4 regions of the Variovorax sp. RTB1 genome follow, and region 3 is predicted to be linked to each of the others. Evidence: predicted binding sites of a transcription regulator. Region 3 holds the regulator's gene; each other region holds the start of a gene.

Region 1 (3,906 bases), on a different contig from region 3:
CTTGGGACGAATTGAAAGTGGTGCGTCCGACATACGTCTCTTTTCGATGAGATGTTTCGATAGTCCGCCCTGAACAATTCAATTTAAAGCGTGGACCGTTGGATCGAATCGGCATAGCGCGGCTAACAGCTTCGCTCCCGCAGCTTGCTGTTTGGTCTGCAGGTACACCTAGCCACAGAAGTACTGCCAGTACGGGTTCTCGATCCAAGTATTGACGACGGCTTCGTCCAAGGCATCGAAGGTGTGCTGCAGATAGCGCAAGCCAGCAACCAGCCGGGGGCAACGCGGGCCGACTTCGTCCCGAGGGGAAGGACACGGCGAAGTTGCGTTCGAGCTCGCTCCAATCGATCAGACCGGCCAGGCGAACCAGCGCATGCTTCAGATCGAGCAGTTCATCCAGGCGGTTGATGAACAGGGCCTCGGTGCGGGGCGAAGAAGACCTGGGCCCCATCGAAATACATGGCCGAAATTTGCAGGGGAACTGCATTGCCCGACGCATCATCTTGCGATTCGTGCCTCGGGCAAACACCGGGATCACTTAACAAAATCAGAGAGTTTGTGATCGTTCAGGGCGGACGACCGAGATTGCCGAACTGCTGCGCTGGCGGGGAAGGTGCCGGAGAAGGCGGATTAGCGCCCGCCGGCGGGCGGGCGGTAAGTTGCCACGCCCATGAAAAAGCCGCCCGAAGGCGGCTTCCGTTTGAGACTGTCGGAGATTACAGACCGCCCAGTGCGGCTTGGCGGCAATTTGCCGGGAGAAACTTATAGGCGGCAGACGAGCTTCCACCGCACGACCAGCCGAGGATGGGGGTAGTAGGCGAAGCGGCGAACGCGCCGGTCCGGCCAGCATCCGTTGTAGGTTGAAGCGTGAGCGTGGTCGTATCGGCCGCAGAACCCGTGCCTTGAATTGTTCCGACGACAGCTCCGGTGGTTGCCGTTACCGCCACGGAGGAGACAAACTTTGTCGCGTTGCTGGAGCAACCAGCCGCAGCGAGGGTCGCCGGCATCGCATTGTTCGAAGTGTAGTACTCCGTCACGGAAGTCTTGCAATTGCCCAGGGCAAGCATCACTTCCGTCACTTTCGCACGCACCGTGTAATCCTGATAAGCCGGCAAAGCCACAGCAGCCAAGATACCAATGATCGCCACGACGATCATCAATTCGATAAGCGTGAAACCCTTTTGCACATTGCGTGCGATAGAACGACGGTTCATTTGAGAAACTCCATGTTGGTTGATAGGCCCGGGAACCTCCCCGGTGCGCTTATCTATCCGCAGCATCTGTGCCACCCTGTCGGCCTCGTCCCACAGCCAAAATCTGAGTACTTGTTCACGCCCGGGTTACAACGTGTGACAGAACTTGTTGCTTTTGCCTTACGGTCGCATGACAAATTTTGTCACCGTGACCAGATCTGTCGGCCTCAAAGCGTCAGAAGCGCCGCAGCCTCCAGCCACCGAATATCCCGCTGCTCCAACCCATGCATTTCCCAGCCCTCGGCAAAGGCGCCGATTTGGCTCATGATTTCTTCGGTTTCGGCGGGCTTGGTGTGGGTGATATAGATCGGGTAGGTCTTGCCTCTGGCGATCTGCGCAAGTTCGTCGGCCAGCGTGGCGGGCGACAAGTGCAGGCTGCGTTGGGCCAGTGCCTGCTCGCGGTTGCTGAAGGCGGTTTCAATGACCAGCATGGCGACGTCGAGTTCGTTCACGCGCTTCCAAAACGGCGCGTTGCGCTCGGTGTCGCCGCTGAATACCCAGTGCTTGCTGCCTTCGACGCAGCGAATGGCGTAGCCGCAGGCCGGTACGGTGTGCACGGCCGGCAAGACTTCGATGTGTTTAAGTCGCCGCGTGCCCAGCGCCAAGGTCTGACCGACATTGAGATCGTGGAAGGTGACGAAGGGCGACTCGGTGCTCGGTATGTTCGCAAAGTCGGGCCAGATCACGTTGTTGAACATGTGGGCGCGCAGGGCCTCGATGGTGGCGCGCAGCGCATGCACGCGCAGGGGCTGGCTTCTGCGGCTGGCAACGGCATCGATCATCAACGGGAGTGCAGCGACGTGGTCGAGGTGCGAATGGGTCAGCACGACGTCGTCGATGGCCGCCATTTCTTCGAGGGTGAGATCGCCCACGCCGGTGCCGGCATCGACGAGCAGGTCGTCGTCGATCAAAAACGAGGTCGTGCGGCAGCCTTTGGCAATAGCGCCCGAGCAGCCCAACACGCGCACTTGCATTTTTTGAGGCCCTCTAGATTTTTGCCGTCATTTGGATTCGAACCGGGTTGCGCCGTCCCAGTCGGGATCTTTGGGGCGCAACGCCATCGAGGCTAAACGCTCGGCGTACAGCTGGTAAAGGACTTTTTTGACCCCGGGCGCTAGCAGCGGCGTCAAAAGCGAGCGGCCCGCGGCCCAGTCTTGCGCGCGGTAGGCCGTCAATACTTGCTGCCAGACGTCGAGCCCGGCGCGGCTCGTTTTGGCTGCCGCAGTGGCCCGGCCCAGGGGCTCGAAGATGGCCACGCTCTGGGCCTTGCCCTTGACGCGCACGCGGTCGAGCTCTTGCCAGACGTAGGCGGGGGCGGCCTGGCGCGTCGCATCGCTCACCACCACTTCGGCACCGTAGATGCCGCTCAGGCTCTCGAGCCGCGACGCCAGGTTGACGGCATCGCCGACCACCGTGTAGCTGCGGCGCACGGCCGAGCCCATGTCGCCGACGCTCATCACGCCGGTGTTGATGCCGATGCCCACGCTGATGGCCGGCTGGCCGCTCCCGCGATGCGCATCGTTGATGGCGTGCACGGCAGCCGCCATTTCGAGCGCGGCCGCCACGGCCAGGTCGGCATGGTCGGGCGTGTCGACGGGCGCTCCCCAAAAGGCCATGACGCAATCGCCCATGTACTTGTCGACGGTACCGCGGTGTGCGCTGATGATTTCTGTGAGCCGGCTGAAAACGCCGTTCAGGAACTGCTGCAGCTCGGTCGGGGCCATGCGCTCCGACATTTCAGTGAAGCCGCGCATGTCGCAGAACAGCACCGTGAGTTCCTTGCTGACGGCTCGCATGCTGTAGCTGCCGGGCGAGGCCAGCATCTCCTGCACGAGCTGCGGCGGCACGTAGGTGCCGAAGAGTTGCGCCAGGTTGCGCCGCTCCCGTGCTTCGACGAAGTAGCCCCAGCTCAGGTTGAGCACGAAAGCGACCGCGCACATGACCAGCGTTGCCGCGAGGGGCAGCACGAGCCCAGCATCGACGTAAAGCCAGGTGTTGAGCCCGACCACGACCGCCACCGTGGCGGCTGCGATGAACACCGCCCGCGCGGCCGAGACGATCGACAACCCCAGCGCGAGGATGAGACCGGTGATTGCGATCAACAGCACGTCGTAGCCGGCAGCGTAGTCCGGCTTTTCTGGCAATCGGCGATCGAGCAATCCTGAAATGATGTTGGCATGCACTTCCACGCCAGGGAAGGCGGCGCCTACCGGTGTCGAGCGGAGGTCTTGCAGGCCGGGCGCGGTGGCGCCGATCAGCACGATCTTTCCCTTGAGTTCGCCCGTGGCGAGTTTGCCGCTGAGCACGTCGGCTGCCGGTACGTATCTGAAGGATCCGCCGTGCGCGCCGCCCGGTCCGCGGTAAGGCACCTGCAAGCTGCCCCTGGCATCGACCGGAAGGCGCAAGAACGACTTGCCAATTGGCCCTTTCGAACCATTCGCAAGGACCAGCGCGCCATCCTTGACCAAGAGCGCGGGCATGCCGTTGGCCCGGCGATACACGGCAAGCCCTAGCGATTCGTAGTAGCCCGCTTTGGCGGCGGTGCCTTGGTACTGCGCAAGAACCGGGGCGGCGCGCACGATGCCGTCTGCATCGGTTTCGATCAACACGTTGAGAAAGCCGGCGTGTGCCGTCGCGTCTGCGAGCAGCGCGA
Region 2 (3,906 bases), on a different contig from region 3:
TCTGCATCGAATAGAAGCGCGGCTGCTTCGGGAAGCTGATGCTCGCGATGGGAATCGCACCACGCGTGATGGTGCTCATACCCTGCGCGTCGGGTGCCTGCGCGGTGAAGGGCGAGTTCCACGCGGTCGACGTATGCACCGGCACCATGATCGTGTGACCGTCCACCGTGACGGCCTTGTGGTCCGATGGGCCGGCACCGCCGCGGCGGCTGGCCGCGCCGGCAGAAGGATCAACCAGCCGCAACCCGAAGGACTGCAACTCGGTCATCAGTTGCCGGCTCGACGGGGAGGTTGGCGTTGCGGTCGGTGTGGTCATAGGGATGTCCGGTGGAAGAAGAAGAACCGAAAGAACCGTTGGAAAGCTCGGCGGCGGCCGGCATGGCGAACGTGGTCGTGGCAGGACGCTCGTTGATCGCCAGGCTCAGCAGTTCGGGCCGCGCGTAGTGGCCGACCGAATCCATCATTCGTTTGCGCTTGGTGATGAGCGCCATGTCGAGGTCGGCGATGACCATGCCTTCGCCGTCGGTCAGCGGCGCTGCGAGGTGCTTGCCTTCGGGCGAGACGATGGCCGTGTGGCAACCGCCACGCAGCGCCTTTTGCAAACCGGTGTCGGGCGTGATCGCGACGATCTGCTCATCGGTCAGCCAGCCGGTCGCGTTCACCACGAAGCAACCCGACTCGAGCGCGTGATGACGGATGGTCACTTCCATCTGCTCCGCGAAGATCGGCCCGACCAACGAGCCGGGGAACTGCGCGCAATGGATTTCTTCGTGCTGCGCCATCAGCGCATAGCGAGCCAACGGGTTGTAGTGCTCCCAGCAGGCCAGCGCGCCGACGCGGCCGACGGCGGTGTCGACCACCTTGAGGCCGGCCGCATCGCCCTGGCCCCAGATCATTCGCTCGTGGTACGTCGGCGTGATCTTGCGGCGCTTGAGCGCGAGCGTGCCGTCGGCGTCGAACACCAGTTGCGTGTTGTAGAGGCTGCCATGGTCACGCTCGTTGACGCCGAGCACCACCACCACGCCGCGCGCCCGCGCCCGCTCCGCCACGGCCAGCGTGACCGGGCCCGGCACCACCACCGACCGCTCCATCAGCCGGATGTGCGCCGGCCCCTGCTGCACCGGTGGCTGCACGAAGGAGAAGTACGGGTAGTACGGCACGAAGGTCTCCGGAAAGACCATCAGCTGCACGCCCTTGCCCGCGGCCTCATCGATCGCCTCGCACACCTTGTTCAGGGTGCCGTCATGGCTCTCGAAGTCGGGCGATATCTGTACCGCTGCGGCGCGGACGATGCGTGGCGATGTCATGGCAGCGCGACTCTTACAGGGTCCAGGTGTCGAGGATGAAGGCGTTGGCCTTGCGGTGCAGCAGCACGATGTCGAGCACGTCGAGCGGGCTGATCGGCACGATGCCCGGAATCAGCGAGCCTTCGCCATGGCCGTACAGGGCCTGCAGCGCGAAGCGGCAGGCGTAGACCTTGCCGCCCTCTTCCATGAACTTGGTGATCTGCTTGTTGAAGTTTTGATGACCGGGGAAAGCCTCGTCGCCCAGCGTCGGGAAGCCGCGCTGCACGCCGAGCGTGACGCCGGGGCCGTACAGCAGGATGGTGGTGTCGAAACCCTTGCGCTTCAGCCGCGTGGCCTGCAGCAGATTGACGAAACCGATCGAGCCTTCGAAGGCGACGGTGTGGAAGGTGACCAGGGCCTTCTCGCCCGGTTCAGCCTTGACGTCTTCGAAGACTTTTTCTTCGTAGTCGACAAGGTGATCGCCAGTGACGTTCGGTGCTTTGGTGACTTTGGGCATGGTGTGTTCCGGTTGAAAAGTGGACTGAAAAACGAGAGGGACGATGTGCTGCTCGCCCTTCGAATTCGCACGCTTTGTGCCACTCGAAACCCGTGTGGATGCGATCAACCTGCAATCAATCAATAGCAGTGCGCCATCCGCGACCTCGAAAGAATTTCAGGCACTGTTTTCAATGGCTGGATGCGCCCTGCAGACAGCCTTCGAGGCCTCGCCATGCACACCGTTGATGCGCTTTCGATGCGATCAATGCACCCGATCAATGGACTTGAATGCACACGTTCGAGGCATTGATCGCTCACCTAAGCCGCATAAGACTCGTTTTGGTCGGCACGGAACCTGCGTCCGCCAATCGCATTCACCGATCGCATCCGATGCAATCAATGGATGCGATCAACTCACCGTGAACCCGCCATGAGCAACACATGACCAAACTCTCGCAGCATTGGCAGCGCAAGCTCGACACGAGCAGCAAGCCCGCCTACCTGTTCCTCGCCGACCTGATTGCCGACGACATCCGTACAGGCCGGCTGACGGCGCGCGACCAGCTCCCCACGCTGCGCGACCTCGCGGTCGATTTGCGGCTCAACTACACGACCGTGGCGCGCGGCTACGCGGAGGCGCGCAAGCGCGGCCTCATCGACTCGCGCTCGGGCACCGGCAGCTTCATACGCGGCAGCAGCCCCGCGCTGCCCTTGCGCGGCGGCAGCGGTGCCGAGATGACGATGAACCTGCCGCCCGAGCCGCAGGACGCCGGCCTGCTCGGACGCATGCACGAGAGCGCCGCTCGCGTGATGGCCGATTCCGACCTGTGGGATCTGCTGCGCTACCAGGACTTCGGCGGCTCCGTGCGCGACCGCGAGGCCGGCATGCAGTGGCTGCGGCCGCGCGTACCCGATTGCCGGCTCGACCAGATGCTGGTGTGCCCCGGCATCCACAGCGTGCTGGCGGCGGTGTTCTCGCAACTCGCACGACCGGGCGAACTGATCTGCGTCGAGGCGCTGACCTATCCGGGCGTGAAGGCGATCTCGACGCAGTTGGGCATCCAGCTGCATGCGCTGCAGCTCGACGAAGAAGGCCCGATGGGCGATGCCTTCGAGCACGCCTGCAAAACGCTCAAGCCCAAGGCGCTCTACGTCAACCCGACCCTCAACAACCCGACCACCGCGACGATCTCTCGCGCGCGTCGCGAAGCGCTGGCCGACATCGCCTTGCGCTACGCCATTCCGATCATCGAAGACGACGCCTACGCGATGATTCCGCGCCAGGTACCACCGACCTTCGCCAGCCTGGCGCCCGACCTCACCTACTACATCACCGGTTTTTCGAAGACGCTGGGTGCGGGGCTGCGCAACGCCTACGTGCGCTCGCCCAACGCGCGGCAATCGCAACGCCTGGCTGGCGCGCTGCGTGCCACCACCGTCATGGCCTCGCCCATCACCAACGCGCTCGCCACGCTGTGGGTCGAAGATGGCACCGCCGACGAAATGCTGGTCGCGGTGCGCAACGAATCGAACGCGCGCCAGGCGCTGGCGGTCAAGCACCTGGCCGACCACGGCATCAACGGCTCCGATCAACAGACCGAGGGCTTTCATTTGTGGCTGCCGTTGACCTCGGCGTGGAGCACCGTCGAATTCGCTTCGTACCTGCGCAGCCAGAACGTCGGCGTGGTCGCGAGCGCAGCCTTCTCTACCGACGGCGCGCCGCCGGACGCGGTGCGCATCTGCCTCGGCGGGCCGATGTCGCGCGAAGAATGCGATCAGGCATTGCGGCTGGTCGCCGATACGCTGACGCATCCGCTGCATCCGCACGCAACGGTGACCTAAGGCACGGACTCGCGCCCAGCCCTGACCGCCTGTAGGCACACGCCGACGTGCGCGGGATGCGTTATCCGGCAGCAAAGGCCCAGGGCAGACCACTAAGGTCGTGGCTCACCAACACACGGAGACCTTCATGAAAAGCATCATCCTTTGGCTGTGCGGCGTCCCGCTCATCGTCATCATCGGTCTGAAGGTTTTCGGCGTCTTTTGAGATTCGACAGGTTCCTCCTCCCGGCGCCTCTCTGGCGTCGTTCCATAGCGCCCTTCGGGGCGCTTTTTTTTGGTC
Region 3 (3,906 bases):
CGGCGAACACTTCCGGATGTGAACTTGTTGCTCGCCCCCAGGTCGTCGCGCACTGCGTGTCGCTTCTTCCACCCCCTGACCGGGGGCAACACCAACAGCCCGGCAAAGCCGGTTCTGCGGTGTTTCTTGAACAGAGTGTGTCTGGCAGGCTGTCCGTGAAGCAAGGTCTTTCTCTTCGTGTCTCGCAGCATTTGGCGCTCACGCCACAGCTGCAGCAGTCGATCCGGCTTTTGCAGTTGTCCACGCTCGAGTTGAGCCAGGAAGTCGAGCAGATGCTCGACGACAACCCGTTCCTGGAGCGCACGGCCGAAGAAGCCGCACGCGAAGAGTTCGGCATCGACGTGTCCGACGCGCCAGCGCCGCGCGAAGAGCACGACAGCGACCGCCAGAGCGAGAGCGACGGCGAGTTCGCGCCCAGCGCGCTCGCGACCAGTGCCGACGGCGCCAGCACCGCGACCACCGCCAGCGAGACCGAAGCGCCGGCCGCCGAGATGTCCGACCAGGAGCCCGACTGGGGCGGCGACGGCACGGTCGAGATGACGCCGGACGATGGGGAATGGGGCGGCGAGGCGCCAGCCAGCAGCAACAACCTCGGCCCGAACGACGGCAGCGAGCGCACCGACGCCACCGAGCTCGCGCGCAGCCAGGAGTCGCTGCAATCCTTCCTGCACCGACAGGCACTGAGCCTGCGGCTGAACGAAAACGACCAGGCCGCACTGCGTTTTTTGATCGAATCGTTGAATGACGATGGCTATCTCGAAGACTCGTTGCCAGCGCTGGCATCGGGCCTCGCGGGCGATGACAACGACCAGTTCGACGGTCTCGTCCACCACTTCCAGGTGGCGCTCGGCCTGCTGCAAAGCCTGGAGCCGGTCGGCGTCGGCGCACGCGATCTCGGCGAATGCCTGGCAATCCAGCTGAAGGCGCTCGCCCATGAGAACGAGACGGCCGAAGAAAAGCAGATCCGCAAGACTGCGATCCTGATCTGCAAGCAGCCGATGGAGCTGCTCGCGCGGCGCGACTTCAAACGTCTGGCCACGCTCACACGCAGCAACGAAGAAGAAGTGCGCAGCGCGCTGCAGGCGATCGCCAAGCTGGAGCCCAAGCCGGGCCGCCGCTTCGTCGATGTCGAGCGCAACATCGTGGTGCCCGACGTGATCGTCACCCGCACCGGTCGTGGCGCAACGCTCAAGTTCCGCGTGATGCTCAACCCCGACGTGATGCCGCGTCTGCGCGTGCACGACATCTACGCCGGCGCGCTCAAGGCGCACAAGGGCGAGGGCAGCCAGGCGCTGTCGCAGCGGCTGCAGGAGGCGCGCTGGTTCATCAAGAACATCCAGCAACGCTTCGACACCATCCTGCGGGTGAGCAACGCCATCGTCGAGCGGCAGAAGAGCTTTTTCGTGCACGGAGAACTCGCCATGCGCCCGTTGGTGCTGCGTGAGATCGCCGACGAGCTGGGCTTGCACGAGTCGACCATCAGCCGCGTGACCACGGCCAAGTACATGTCGACGCCTTACGGCACGGTCGAGCTCAAGTACTTCTTCGGTTCGGCGCTCGGAACCGAAACCGGCGGCAATGCATCCAGCACGGCAGTGCGAGCGCTCATCAAGCAACTCGTGAGCGCCGAGAGCATCAAGAAGCCGCTGTCGGACAGCCAGATTTCCGACATGCTGAAAGAGCAGGGGATCGAATGTGCGCGGCGCACCGTCGCCAAGTACCGCGAAGCGCTGCGCATCGCACCGGCGAATCTGCGCAAGGCGCTGTAAGGCGTCGGTTTACCGCCGCGCCTGCAACAAAATCCCGCGCAGCTCCGCCGGCTGCACCGGCTTGCGCAACGCATGCCAGCCACGCTCGCGGGCCAGGTGCAGCGTCGCTTCATCGATATCGGCCGAGATCAGCGCGATCGTGAGCGACGGCTTTTGCAGTTGCAGGCGTCGCGCCAGGTCGATACCGTCGAGCTTGCCCGGCAAGCGGATATCGCACAGCGCGACGTCGATGGCCTGCAGGTCGGCGAGCGCCAGCGCCTCGGCCGCGCTCTCGTAGATGCGTGGCAGCGCCTGCCATTGGCGCAGCAGGGCCGCGAGGCTGTCGGCCACCACAGCGTTGTCTTCGACCACCAGCACCGCCAAGCCGGGCGCCAGCGGCATGGCGTCGAGCGCAGCGGTGCTGGTCGCCGCCGCGGTCGCGGCGCGTGCCGTGCGGTCGGGGTGCGCATCGCGAGGGGCCGATGGCAGCGTGAAGCCGAACACCGAGCCGCGTCCCGGCAGCGACCGCAGCGTGATCTGGACCCCCAGCCGCATCGCCAGGCGCCGCACGATGGCCAGCCCCAGCCCGTGCCCACGCTGTAGATTGCGCTCCACGTTCCCGACCTGCTCGAAGTCGCCGAACACCCGCTCCTGCGCTTCGCAAGCGATGCCGATGCCGCTGTCGCGCACCTCGATGCGCCAGCCGTCCGGCCGGCGCCGACAGGCCAGCAACACGCGGCCATTGGGTGCGAACTTGACAGCGTTGTCGACCAGATTGGCGACGATGCGGCGCAGCGCCACCGTGTCGGTCCACACGATGGCTTCGGCCGGGCAACGCACCCGCACCCGGCCGCTGCCTGCCTGCCGTGCGAACTCGTTCAGCAGCGGTGCGAGGGCGACCGCGGTCAACGTGAACGGGTCGGCAGCGGCCTCGATGCGACCGATTTCGAGCAGCTGGTTGGTCAAGCCTTCGAGCGCCTGCTGTGCCCGTGACAGCGCATCGACGGAGCCTTGCACCACGGCGGCGCTTTCGCCGGCGCGCAGTTGCTGCCGCAGCACTTCGGCCTGCAGGCCCATCGCCATCACCGGCTGCCGCAGGTCGTGGTTGGCGGCTGAAAAGAACCGGAGACGCTCGGCCTGCGCCTGTTCCGACGCGCGCAGGCCAGCCAGCGCCTGCACGCGCAGCGCGCTCTCGTTGTGGCGCAGGCTGATGTTTTCTTCGAGCTGGCGCGAGCGCTCCGACACCAGCTTCCACACCATCGCAAGCAGGCCGATGCCGAGGACCGCCGCCGTCACCATCACCGGCTGGCCGTAGGTGAGGCTCATCACGATCATCGGCACCAGCAGCAGCGAGATCGCCAGTTGCATCGCGGGCGTGTGATACGACACCGAGAACGCCGACGACAGCGTCATCGCCATGATGACGACGGCCAGCAGCAGTTGCACCACCGGGTCGGTCGGACTGAACAACAGTACGCCTGCCGCACCGTGCGCGGCCTCGTGTACTGCGATGCGAAAGGTGTGCAGGCGGAGCGCAGGCTGCAGGTTCTCGGGCGTCAGCGAGCTGGGCAGCACTTGCGGAAAAAAGCCGCGCCATGCGGTGCTGGCGGCGATCATGGTGATCCAGATAAGCGCGTGCGATACCGAATACTGCCAGGCGAAGAGGGCTGCAACGCCGCAGTCCAGCAGGAACTGCACGGCCAGCATCGGTCCGGTGGGCTGGGCGCTTAGGCGCAGCACTTCGCACTGCACTGCAAAGCGCACGGCCGGCGACGGAGCGGCCTGTGATGAGGGCGACGCGGGGGCGGACGGGGAACTCATGAGCACGGCCACTATAGTGGGCGGGTGAACGATCTCTCTCTCTTTTTGCCTTGCGCCGCCGGCGTCGAGGAACTCCTGGCGCAGGAAGTCCATGCGCTGACCGGCCGTGTCGGCCAAGACCTGCTGACACTGCGCGGCGGCGTGCGGGTCCGGGCCGAGTGGCGCGACGCCCTCAAGCTCAACCTGCACAGCCGCTTGGCGCAACGCGTGCTCATCGAATTGGCGCATGCGCCGTACCGCAGCGAGAACGATCTCTACGCCATTGCCAGTGGCGTGGCGTGGGAGATCTGGTTCACGCCGAAGCAGACTTTCAAGATCGAGACCACTGCGCAGCACA
Region 4 (3,906 bases), on a different contig from region 3:
CGAGCACCTGCTGCAGCCGGCTGGCGATGCCGGTGGCGTAGTGGGCGAGCGTGAGGTCACGGGAGACGACGACCAACTGCCCGTCGCGGGAGCCGTCCTTCAGGGTGGCGAGTTTCATGATTGTGGCGGCTTGCTAATCTGGGAAACTGAAGAAACTGTCTTGGCGGCGGCAGTTTACCGAGTGAGCTCATGACACAAGGTGAACCTGCTGCCTTGCGCCCTACTCCATTCGTCATGTCGTCGTTGACCGCTCCTCCCTTGCCCGACCTGCCGCGGCCGCCCTGGCGCGCGCTGGTGGTGGTGACGCTGGCGGTCGCCCTCGTCCACCTCGCGCTGCTCGGACTGACGCCGATGGCCGTCGGCCCACAGCCGGCACCGCTGGCGGGCAAGTTCAGCACGCGGACCATCGTGATCGCGCCGCCGCCGAGTGCGGAGCCTGCTGCTGGTTCTGCTGCCACGCCCGCACAAGCAGCCACGCCCGCAGCAGCGTCCGCGCCAAAACCGGTACACCCACGCGCCGCGCGCACGATCACGCCGCCCAAGCCACGCGCGCCTGTCGAAACGCCGCGGCCACCACCACCGCCAGTAGAGATCGTGCCGCAGCCTGCCGTCGAACCCGTGATCGAGCCAGCGGCCAAGGCGCCGGCCGTCGAACCGACGCCCGCCGACACCACGGCTGCAACAGCACCGGAAGCCGCCGCCAGCGCTCCCGGCGGCTCCGGGGGCGCAGCCTCCGCAGGCAACGCCGGCAGCGGCACGAGCCCGCAAGGCGCCATGACCGGCCCGACGGCCTTGCGCGTGCCGGGTTCCGTGCAACTCGCCTTCGCCGTGACCGGCCAGCAAGGCGCGTCGCCGATGCAGGGGGTTTTTGGGCGGCTCGACTGGCTGCAGGACGGCAACGCCTACGACGCGCGCCTGGCGCTCACTTTTTTGTTCCGCACGCTGCGCACCCAGCACAGCAGAGGCGTGATCGGACCGACCGGTATCGAGCCGGAGCGCTTTTCGGACAATCGCAAAACCGAGGTCGCATCCCATTTCGTGCGCGACCAGGGCAAGGTGGTCTTCAGCAACAACGCGCCCAGTGTGCCTTTGCTGGCCGGCGCGCAAGACCGACTGAGCGTGGTGCTGCAGCTCGGTGCGATGCTGTCCGGCAATCCGGCGCGCTATCCGGCCGGCAGCGCCATTTCGGTCCAGACGGTCAGCTCGCGCGATGCGGAGATCTGGACCTTCAATGTCGAGGGCGAAGAGAAGCTGAGCCTGCCGGCCGGCGATTTCACGGTGCGCAAATTGACGCGCAGCCCGCGTCGCGAATTCGACGACCGGATCGAGTTGTGGCTGGCGCCGGACCTCGGCTACCTGCCCGTCCGCATCAAGCAAACCCAGCCCAACGGCGACTTCGCCGACATGCAACTGCGCGAACAACTTGCGATGAAGCCGCCAGGTTGAGCGCATATTGAGAACGATTCAGTGTGAGCTTGCGGGCCGGAAAGTCGCTCGAAAATCCTGTTTGTGCGATCCATTCTTGAAACTGGCGCGTTGATTGCTATCTAACCCCAATGAACGCTCTCGACATCCTCTCCAGTTCCGCCATGCACATGCTGTACGACTCGGACTCGTACGCCGTCGTGCACGTGCAGCCCACAGAGGGCGACAAGCCGCTGGCGCCGCACCTGCCGGTGCTGGCGCGCCACGGTTTCGAGATCGTCGACAAGCGCTCGGGCAAAGAGGTCTACCTCGACGGCTCGTGGGCCGAACTGTTCCAGCAACAAATCACTGCCTGGCAGATCAACACACCAACGCAGGAAGAAGTCGAAGACACGCTCGAGGGTTATGCGGAGCTGGCGCAGAACCCGGTGCTGGTTCATTGAGCATCGTCGATTCGGCGCCTGAGCCAGGATGGATTGGGCCGCGCGCTGCTTTCCTCGCTCGTCGCTAGTATTCGCAGATGCTTTCGCTCAATTCTTCGGCTCGTTTGTCCGCACTGCGGTTTCGATGGCTGGTCTCGTTGCGGACTTCCTCCCGTCCTTTGGTTGTCTCGCTCGGCGCCTCGTTGTTGCTTGCCGGCTGCTCGATGCTCCCCGGAGCTCCCAGTACCGTCGCTGCCGACGTCCCCATCGCACGTCGCATCGACGCTTTGATGCCCGCCGATGTCATCCTGCTGGGGGAGCAGCACGACGCGGCCGACCATCACCGCATCGAACGCGAGGCGGTGGAAGCGCTGGTGGCGCAGGGCAAGCTGGCCGCGCTCGCTATCGAGATGGCGGAAGAAGGTAGCGGCACGGTCAAGCTCCCGGCCGGCGCGACCGAAGCCCAGGTTCAGGACGCCTTGAAATGGAACGACAAGGCTTGGGGCTGGGACGACTACGGCCCGGCCATCATGGTGGCAGTACGCGCCGGCGTGCCGGTGGTCGGCGCCAACCTGCCGCTGGCTCGCATCAAGGACGCGATGGCCGACGTGTCGCTCGACGCGCAGCTCTCGGACAGCGGCCGCGAAACGCAGCAAGCGGCCGTCCGCGCCGGCCACTGCGACCTGTTGCCCGAATCGCAAATCGGCCCGATGACCCGCGTGCAGATCGGGCGCGACCGCGCCATGGCGCAGGCCATCGTCAAGGTGCGACAACCCGGCAAGACCGTGCTGCTCATCAGCGGCGCCGGCCATGCGACCAAGACGATCGGCGTGGCGCAGCATCTGCCGACCGATCTGTCGATCAGATCGATCCAGTTGCAGGCCGGCGGCGCAGGAAAGGCCAAGGGCTACGACGCGATCTGGATGACCCCGGCGCTGCCCGACAAGGACTACTGCGCCTCCTTGCGCAAGGGCTGACGGAAGCCGGTGCCGGCGCATTGGCCGCGCCGGCTTCCCCTCAGGCGAACTTCTTGATCGAATCCGCCAGCGTGTTGACCAGCGTGTCGATGTGCGATTTCTCGACGATGTAAGGCGGCGCGATCACCAGCACATCGCCCGCGGCCCGGACCAGCGATCCCTTGTGGAAGCAATCGAGAAAGACGTCGTAGGCGCGCTTGCCCGGGAGGCCGGCGATGGGCGCCAGTTCGACGGCGGCGGCCAGGCCCAGGCTGCGAATGCCGATGACGTTCGGCAGGCCTCTGAAGGCGCTGTGGAACGCGTCGCCCAGCACCGGGCCCATTTCGCCGGCGCGCGAAAAGAGCTGCTCTTTCTGGAACAGCTCGAGCGTGGCGATGGCTGCCGCGCAAGACACCGGGTGCCCGGAGTACGTGTAGCCATGGAAAAACTCGACCACGTGCTCCGGCGCGTCCGTCTTCATCAGTGCGTCGTAGAGCTTGTCGCGGCAGATCACGCCGCCCAGGGGAATGACGCCGTTGGTCACGCACTTGGCGAAGTTGAGCATGTCGGGCACCACGCCGTAGTAGTCCGCTGCAAAGTTGGTGCCCATGCGGCCGAAACCGGTGATGACCTCGTCGAAGATCAGCAGGATGCCGTGCTTGTCGCAAATGGCGCGCAGCTTTTGCAGGTAGCCCTTGGGTGGCAGGTACCAGCCCGCCGAACCCGCCACCGGCTCCACGATGATCGCGGCCACGTTGCTCGGATCGTGCAGCGGCAGGATGCGCGACTCGAGCTCGACCAGCGGATCTTCGTTCCACACCGGTTCCTCGTTATGGATGTAGGCGTGATTCACCGGATCATGGATAAAGCGCATGTGGTCGACGCGTGGCAAAAACGCCGATCCGAACACCTTCCGATTGCCCGGAATGCCGCCCACCGACATGCCGCCGAAACCAACGCCGTGGTAGCCCTTCTCGCGGCCGATGAATACGTTGCGATGGCCTTCGCCGCGCGCGCGGTGGTAGGCCAGCGCAACCTTCATCGAGGTGTCTGCCGCTTCGCTGCCCGAGTTGCAGAACAGCACGCGGTTCAGGTCGCCGGGC

What was found. The regulator sigma-54, encoded in region 3, starts transcription at its own class of promoters, with help from an activator protein. The targets are predictions, from matches to a motif close to TGGCANGNAANCTGCTTT.
Region 1: a site for sigma-54 is predicted at 1,271-1,288, ahead of QN397_RS06620 (pilin). Genes of this name have one in related genera too.
Region 2: a site for sigma-54 is predicted at 1,868-1,885, ahead of QN397_RS04550 (MSMEG_0572/Sll0783 family nitrogen starvation response protein). Genes of this name have one in related genera too.
Region 4: a site for sigma-54 is predicted at 1,530-1,547, ahead of QN397_RS05265 (DUF3567 domain-containing protein). Genes of this name have one in related genera too.

Annotation. Positions count from the first base shown of each region.
Region 1 is NZ_JASJXG010000006.1:104,855-108,760, reverse strand. It holds partial or broken gene QN397_RS06625 (transposase) at 172-451, opposite strand; gene QN397_RS06620 (pilin) at 717-1,214, opposite strand; gene QN397_RS06615 (3',5'-cyclic-nucleotide phosphodiesterase) at 1,421-2,227, opposite strand; gene QN397_RS06610 (adenylate/guanylate cyclase domain-containing protein) at 2,255-3,906, opposite strand, start outside.
Region 2 is NZ_JASJXG010000004.1:139,081-142,986, reverse strand. It holds gene QN397_RS04560 (MSMEG_0568 family radical SAM protein) at 1-268, opposite strand, end outside; gene QN397_RS04555 (Nit6803 family nitrilase) at 231-1,307, opposite strand; gene QN397_RS04550 (MSMEG_0572/Sll0783 family nitrogen starvation response protein) at 1,321-1,803, opposite strand; gene QN397_RS04545 (PLP-dependent aminotransferase family protein) at 2,226-3,626, shown strand; gene QN397_RS04540 (hypothetical protein) at 3,688-3,906, opposite strand, start outside; gene QN397_RS04535 (lysophospholipid acyltransferase family protein) at 3,905-3,906, opposite strand, start outside.
Region 3 is NZ_JASJXG010000045.1:10,989-14,894, reverse strand. It holds gene lptB (LPS export ABC transporter ATP-binding protein) at 1-22, shown strand, start outside; gene QN397_RS21375 (RNA polymerase factor sigma-54) at 156-1,769, shown strand; gene QN397_RS21370 (hybrid sensor histidine kinase/response regulator) at 1,779-3,569, opposite strand; gene QN397_RS21365 (THUMP domain-containing class I SAM-dependent RNA methyltransferase) at 3,594-3,906, shown strand, end outside.
Region 4 is NZ_JASJXG010000005.1:30,775-34,680, reverse strand. It holds gene QN397_RS05275 (fumarylacetoacetate hydrolase family protein) at 1-118, opposite strand, end outside; gene QN397_RS05270 (DUF3108 domain-containing protein) at 190-1,446, shown strand; gene QN397_RS05265 (DUF3567 domain-containing protein) at 1,590-1,868, shown strand; gene QN397_RS05260 (ChaN family lipoprotein) at 2,072-2,824, shown strand; gene QN397_RS05255 (aminotransferase class III-fold pyridoxal phosphate-dependent enzyme) at 2,865-3,906, opposite strand, start outside.